2 regions of the Streptosporangium sp. G12 genome follow, and region 2 is predicted to be linked to the other one. Evidence: riboswitches for the same ligand, from Rfam matches in the RefSeq annotation. Region 2 holds a riboswitch; the other holds the start of a gene.
What was found. Region 2 has a riboswitch for cobalamin ahead of metE (5-methyltetrahydropteroyltriglutamate--homocysteine S-methyltransferase). Riboswitches for the same ligand answer to the same signal wherever they lie in the genome.

Region 1 (3,200 bases), on a different contig from region 2:
GCCACCCCGAGCGCGACCCGCGCGTCCCCGTCTCCGGTGCCGCTCGCGGGATCCGTCCCTCCTCCGGCGCCGGTTCCGCTCCTCGTCCCGTCCGTGCTCCCGAGGACCCCGACCGGCCCGAGGGTCACGACCCGCGGTCTCACCGGGTCGAAGGGTGTCGTGCCGGGAACCCCGAGGGCGGTTCGCACGCGGGCGGCGATCAGGGAGGGACCGCCGGGGAGTTCGGCGATCCGCCAGGCGGTGACGTCCCGGGTGGCCAGCTCGTCGAGGAACGCCTCGGCGGCGGCGAGCAGGGCGGTCACGGCTCCGGCCGGCGGGACGCGCAGGCCGGTGTCGGTCCCGGCGAGGATCAGCGCGGCCTCGTCCGGCCCCGTGAGCAGGATCCCGGCGTCCGCGCCCAGACCGGCCACGTCCCCCCGGCCGTCGTCGAGGGCGAACATGAACCGCCCCGGCAGGGCGGCGAGGGCGGGGCGGGCGCACAACCGCCGGTCCAGCTCGCCGATCAGCGGTGTGACGTCGGCGATGCCGCCGCCGCGCGGATAGTGCGGACGATCCGAGATACCCGTGCTGTCTGGAGTGTCCGCACCGCTCGATCTGTTCGGCCCGCTCGGCCCGGCCGGCCCGCTCGGCTCGGTGGGTCCGTCCAGTCCGGTCAGCGGGGAGGCGAGGATGTTGCGGATCCGCTCGTGCGTCGCCGAGGGCAGCAGGCCCGCCCTCGCCATCCGCGTGGCGAACCCGTCCCCCGTACCGCTGTCCGGATCCTCCGGGCCGAGGCCGCGCACCTGGACGTTCGCGCGGGAGGTCAGCTCGATGACGCCGCCGCCGTACGCCGCGGCGGCCTCGGCGAGTTCGCGCAGCTGGAAGGGGGTGAGACGGCCTCCGGGCACGCGGACGCGGGCCAGGCCGCCGTCCGCGGCGGCATGGACCTGAAGCGCACCGGGACATGCGTCGAGTCGCGATCGTCCGGAAAAGTCGGCAATGGACACTCGAAGGATGCTAACGCCAGTTTCTTGCAACGAACCGGACTGCCGTAGTGTCATCGGTGGCGACGGCAAAGGGAGGAAGCCGGTGTGAATCCGGCGCGGTCCCGCCACTGTAACCGGGGAGCGAACCCCACCCGGGCCACTGTCCGACGACGGGCGGGAAGGCCGGGGTGAGCACCGATCCGGGAGCCAGGAGACTCCAGCCGTCGCGGCCGACGACGACCCGGGGCGAGGACCCCGAGGGAGGAAGCTCCGTGCGCTCTTCGCCGTTCCCCCGCGACACCGTGGCATCGCCGTTCCCCCGCCACACCGCGCGCTTCTCACGGTTCCCCCGCCACATCGTGGCGCCGTTCCCCCGCCACGCCGTGGCGCCCCTGGGCCGTACCGCCCTTCCTCTCCCGGAGTGTGGCGCGTGATCCTCCTGCTCTCGACCTCCGACACCGACCTGCTGAGCGCTCGCGCGAGCGGCGCCGGCTACCGGCTCGGCAACCCCGCCCGGCTCGCCGCCGCAGACCTCCCGCCGTTGCTGGAGGGCGCCGACCTGGTCGTGGTACGCCTGCTGGGCGGGCGCCGCGCCTGGGAGGAGGGGCTGGACGCCCTGCTCGCCGGCCCCCGGCCCGTCGTCGTGCTCGGTGGCGAGCAGGCGCCCGACGCCGAGCTGATGGAGCTGTCCACGGTGCCCGGTGGGGTCTGCGCCGAGGCGCACGCCTACCTCGCCCACGGCGGCCCGGCCAACCTGACCGAGCTGCACCGTTTCCTGTCCGACACGCTGCTGCTCACCGGCCACGGGTTCGCCGCGCCCGAGCCCACCCCCACCTGGGGGACGCTGGAGCGCGAGGCGCGCGACCAGGACGGTCCCGTCGTCGGAGTGCTCTACTACCGGGCCCACCACGTGGCCGGCAACACGGCCTTCGTCGAGGCGCTCTGCTCGGCGATCGAGGACGCGGGCGCGCGGGCGCTGCCGGTGTACTGCGCCTCCCTGCGCACCGCCGAGCCCGGCCTGGTGGAGGTCCTGCGCGCGGTGGACGCCCTGGTGGTGACCGTGCTCGCCGCGGGCGGGACCCGCCCGGCGACCGCGTCGGCGGGCGGGGACGACGAGGCCTGGGACGTCGGCGCGCTCGCCGAGCTGGACGTGCCGATCCTGCAGGGCCTGTGCCTGACGAGCAGCCGGGCCTCCTGGGAGGAGAACGACGACGGCCTGTCCCCGCTGGACGCCGCCACCCAGGTCGCGATCCCCGAGTTCGACGGGCGGATCATCACGGTGCCGTTCTCCTTCAAGGAGATCGACGAGGACGGGCTCACCGTCTACGTGGCCGACCCCGAGCGGGCCTCGCGGGTGGCGGGCATCGCGGTGCGCCACGCCGCGCTGCGGCACATCCCGCCCGCCGAGCGGCGGCTGGTGCTGATGCTGTCGGCCTACCCCACCAAGCACGCCCGCATCGGCAACGCCGTCGGCCTGGACACCCCGGCCAGCCTGGTGCGGCTGCTGGCCGCGCTCGCGCGGCGCGGTTACGACATCGGCGCCGAGGACGAGCTGCCCGGGGTGACCGGGCAGGACGGCGACGCGCTCATCCACGCGCTGATCGCCGCGGGCGGGCAGGACCAGGACTGGCTCACCGAGGAGCAGCTCGCCGGAAACCCGGTGCGCATCGCGGCGAGCCGGTACGCCGAGTGGTACGCCACCCTCCCGGCGGACCTGCGCGCCCGGATGGAGGAACACTGGGGCCCGGCGCCCGGCGAGCTGTTCGTGGACAGGTCGCGCGACCCGGAGGGCGAGATCGTGCTGGCCGCGCTGCGCTCCGGCAACGTGGTGGTCATGGTGCAGCCGCCGCGCGGCTTCGGCGAGAACCCCATCGCGATCTACCACGACCCCGACCTGCCGCCCAGCCACCACTACCTGGCCGCCTACCGCTGGCTGGCCGACGGCTTCGGCGCGCACGCCGTGGTCCACGTGGGCAAGCACGGCAACCTGGAGTGGCTGCCCGGCAAGTCGGCGGGCCTGTCGGCCTCCTGCGGCCCGGACGCCGCGCTCGGCGACCTGCCGCTCATCTACCCGTTCCTCGTCAACGACCCCGGCGAGGGCACCCAGGCCAAGCGCCGCGCGCACGCCACCCTGGTCGACCACCTCGTCCCGCCGATGGCCCGCGCCGACAGCTACGGGGACATGGCCAGGCTGGAGCAGCTCCTCGACGAGCACGCCTCCATCGCGGCGATGGA
Region 2 (3,200 bases):
AACGCCGCCCTGGACCAGCTCATCGCCGACCACGGCGACCACCCCTTGGCGGTGTACGCGCGGATGGTCAAGGGCGCCAACGCCGGACGCCACTTCCTCACCCTCACCGAGGGCGGTGTCGAAGTCCGTCCCGCCGACACCGACACCAGCATCGAACAGCTCGGTGCGGTCGTGGAGACCACCCTGGACTCCGGCACCGACGCCGGCGTCGACAACATCACCCTGAACGAGACCATGCGCCGCCTTGCCCGCGCCCACGCCCGCGCCGGTGACCTCAAGCAGGCCGACACCGTCCTGGGCCAGCTCGTGGACACCTTCGCCGACAAGAACGTCCCGGCCCCCGTCCTGGCCACCATCACCGAGCAAGCCGAAGCCACCCGCACCCAGCTCCATGACCAGCCCTGACGATCAAACCTGAGGGCCCCGCACAGTGCGCCCCCGCCCCCTCACACGAGGGGGCGGGGGTGCCGCAGGATCACGACGGGCCACCGCAGCCCACCCCGAGCCGTCGAAGAATCGAACATCAGGCACGACGAGCCGGACGCCCGCACGCTGACACTCTCATGGCAGTTAGCAATAGTGTCAGCGGGCTGCGACATCAGATGTCAGTGACCGCGTCACGAGAGCGTCAGCGGTCGCGACACGAAAGTGTCAGTAAGTCACGCAGCTCCGCATAGGCGGTGACACGTGCGGTGAGGATCACGACGAGGCTCACTGCGTTGGTTCCTTTCCGTTTGGCGAGTCGGTGGGCCGGATCATCGGGGGGTTCAGAACGTCGCGAGGGCCGGCTTTGAACAGCCGAGCCGGTCGTCCGGTCGCGGCCTTCCGTGCCGAACCGGCAGAGACGATGAAGCCCTCGGTCTTCTGGACCTTGCGGTAGAAGTTGCGGGGGTCGAGTGGCATCCCCCATACCGCCTCGTACACGTCCTGGAGATCGGTGATCGTGAAGGTCGGCCTGCAGAAGGCTGTGGCGAGTGCGGAATGCTCAAGCTTGACGCGGGCGCGCTCGACGCCGTCCGCGACGATGTGCCGGTGGTCGAAAGCGAGCTTCAACGCTCCGGAAAGCACCCGGTCGGTGGATTGCCAGCCTGCGCGGGCGGCGTCGGTCCCGGCGATCGGCTCGGGCAGCCGAGGGGCGATGGCCAGATAGGCAACGCTCACCACCCGGCCGCGAGGGTCACGGCCAGGGTCGTCATAGACGCCGAGTTGCTCAAGGCGGAGTGTCTCGACATCCAGGTCGGCCTCCTCCGCCAGCTCCCGGTGAGCCGCCTCGATGAGGCTCTCTCCCGAATGCTGAAGGAAGCCGCCTGGCAGAGCTTGGGCACTCTTGCACGGCTCGATGCCACGCTCGACGAGGAGCACGTGCAGGCGCGATTCGCGCAAGGTAAGGATCACCAGGTCAACGGCGAGCAGGACGGCTGGTGGCTCCCATCGGTCATCGCTCATGGAGGCGACATTAGATTTCTGTCACTTTGACAGAAAGTAGCGCAATGGTTAGTTCTAGACAGCCACGGTCCGCTGAGGGTTACTTCACGCTGATGGGGATGAGCGCGCGGCCGGGTGATCGAAGGTGATCCCTGCCTCATCGATCCGCTGGGTGGCGTCCCGGTCCGGTGGGGGTGGGGGCGGGTTATGCTCGTGGCGCGGTTGGTTCTCCCGGTGCCGTGTTGGTGTCGGGAGTCGTAAGAGGGAACCCGGTGTGATTCCGGGACTGCCCCGCAGCGGTGAGTGGGAACGAACGCCGTCATCGGCACTGGGTGCGTGTCATCTGGGAAGCGACGGTCAGTAGGAGTGTGTGTGATGCCCGCGAGTCCGAAGACCTGCCAGCCGCTCGTGCGCCGTCCGGTGTGCGGTGATCCGTGGTCTCGTGGGAGGGCCTGGGATGGGTTTTTCCTGGGTGTTCCTTCCGTGTGGCCGTGGGTCGGCATGGCATGAGCCGAGGGAAGGACGCCATGAGCAAGGTCACCACGACCGTTTTGGGTTATCCCCGTATCGGGGGCCGTCGCGAGGTGAAGCGGGCGACGGAGGATCACTGGGCCGGGCGGGTCGACGCCGCCGGCTTGCAGGAGACGGCCGCCGGGTTGCGGCAAGGAGTGTGGCGGGAGCTGTCGGAGGCGGGGCTGGACGCGGTGCCGTCCAACACCTTCTCCTTGTATGACCACGTGCTGGACACCACCGTCATGGTGGGCGCGGTGCCCGAGCGGTTTTCCGGGGCCGCGGACCCGTACTTCGCGATGGCCCGCGGCGCCGAGGGGGTCGCACCGCTGGAGATGACCAAGTGGTTCGACACCAACTACCACTACCTGGTTCCGGAAGTGGGCCCCGAGACCCGGTTCCGGCTCGACTGGAGCAAGCCGCTGGCCGAGTACGCCGAAGCGCGGCGGCTGGGCGTCGAGACCCGGCCGGTGCTGGTCGGGCCGCTGTCGTTCCTGCTGCTGGCCAAGTCCACCGAGCCCGGCTTCGCGCCGTTGCGGCTGCTGGACGGCCTGCTGGAGACCTACGCCGAGCTGCTGGAGCGGATGGCCGCGGCGGGGGTGGCCGAGGTGCAGCTGGACGAGCCGGTACTGGCCGCCGACCATACGGAGGAGGAGCTGGCCGCGCTGCGCCGGGCCTACGCGCGGCTGGGGGAGCTCAGCAGCCGCCCCCGGCTGCTGGTGGCCACCTACTTCGGCGAGATCGGGCCCGCACTGGAGATCCTGGCCCGCAGCCGGGTCGAGGCCGTCGGCCTGGACTTCGTCTCGGCGCCCGGCAACCTGGAGGCGCTGGCCGCCGCCGGTGGGCTGCCCGGCAAGACCCTCGTCGCCGGGGTCGTCGACGGCCGCAACGTCTGGCGTACCGACATCGCGAAGGCGCTGGCGACCTGCGCCGCGCTGCTCGGCCTGAGCGACCGGCTGGTGGTGAGCACCTCCTGCTCGCTGCTGCACGTCCCGCTCGACCTGGACGCCGAGACCTCGCTGGACCCGCGGCTGCGCGAGCGGCTGGCCTTCGCCAGGCAGAAGGTCGACGAGGTCGTACGGATCGGCCGGGCGCTGAACGGCGAGGAGGTCGTCGCGGGGGAGAGGACCGTCGAGCGGTTCCTCAACCCCCGGGTGCGAGCCAGGCTGGATGCCCTGGGCGAGGGCAGCCCGCGCGCCCCGCACGCCGAGCGGCTCGCCGTGCAGAACGCCGACCTGGGCCTGCCGCCGCTGGCCACCACCACC

Region 1: it holds a riboswitch for cobalamin, as region 2 does, so the genes downstream of both, cobN (cobaltochelatase subunit CobN) here and metE (5-methyltetrahydropteroyltriglutamate--homocysteine S-methyltransferase) in region 2, are expected to answer to the same signal.

The regions. Positions count from the first base shown of each region.
Region 1 is NZ_JBRIQO010000006.1:147,454-150,653, forward strand. Features, by position in the region: gene ACVCAG_RS11465 (precorrin-3B synthase) at 1-986, opposite strand, end outside; cobalamin riboswitch at 1,033-1,205, shown strand; gene cobN (cobaltochelatase subunit CobN) at 1,396-3,200, shown strand, end outside.
Region 2 is NZ_JBRIQO010000027.1:109,763-112,962, reverse strand. Features, by position in the region: gene ACVCAG_RS35130 (hypothetical protein) at 1-405, shown strand, start outside; gene ACVCAG_RS35125 (NrtR DNA-binding winged helix domain-containing protein) at 712-1,446, opposite strand; cobalamin riboswitch at 1,632-1,842, shown strand; gene metE (5-methyltetrahydropteroyltriglutamate--homocysteine S-methyltransferase) at 1,953-3,200, shown strand, end outside.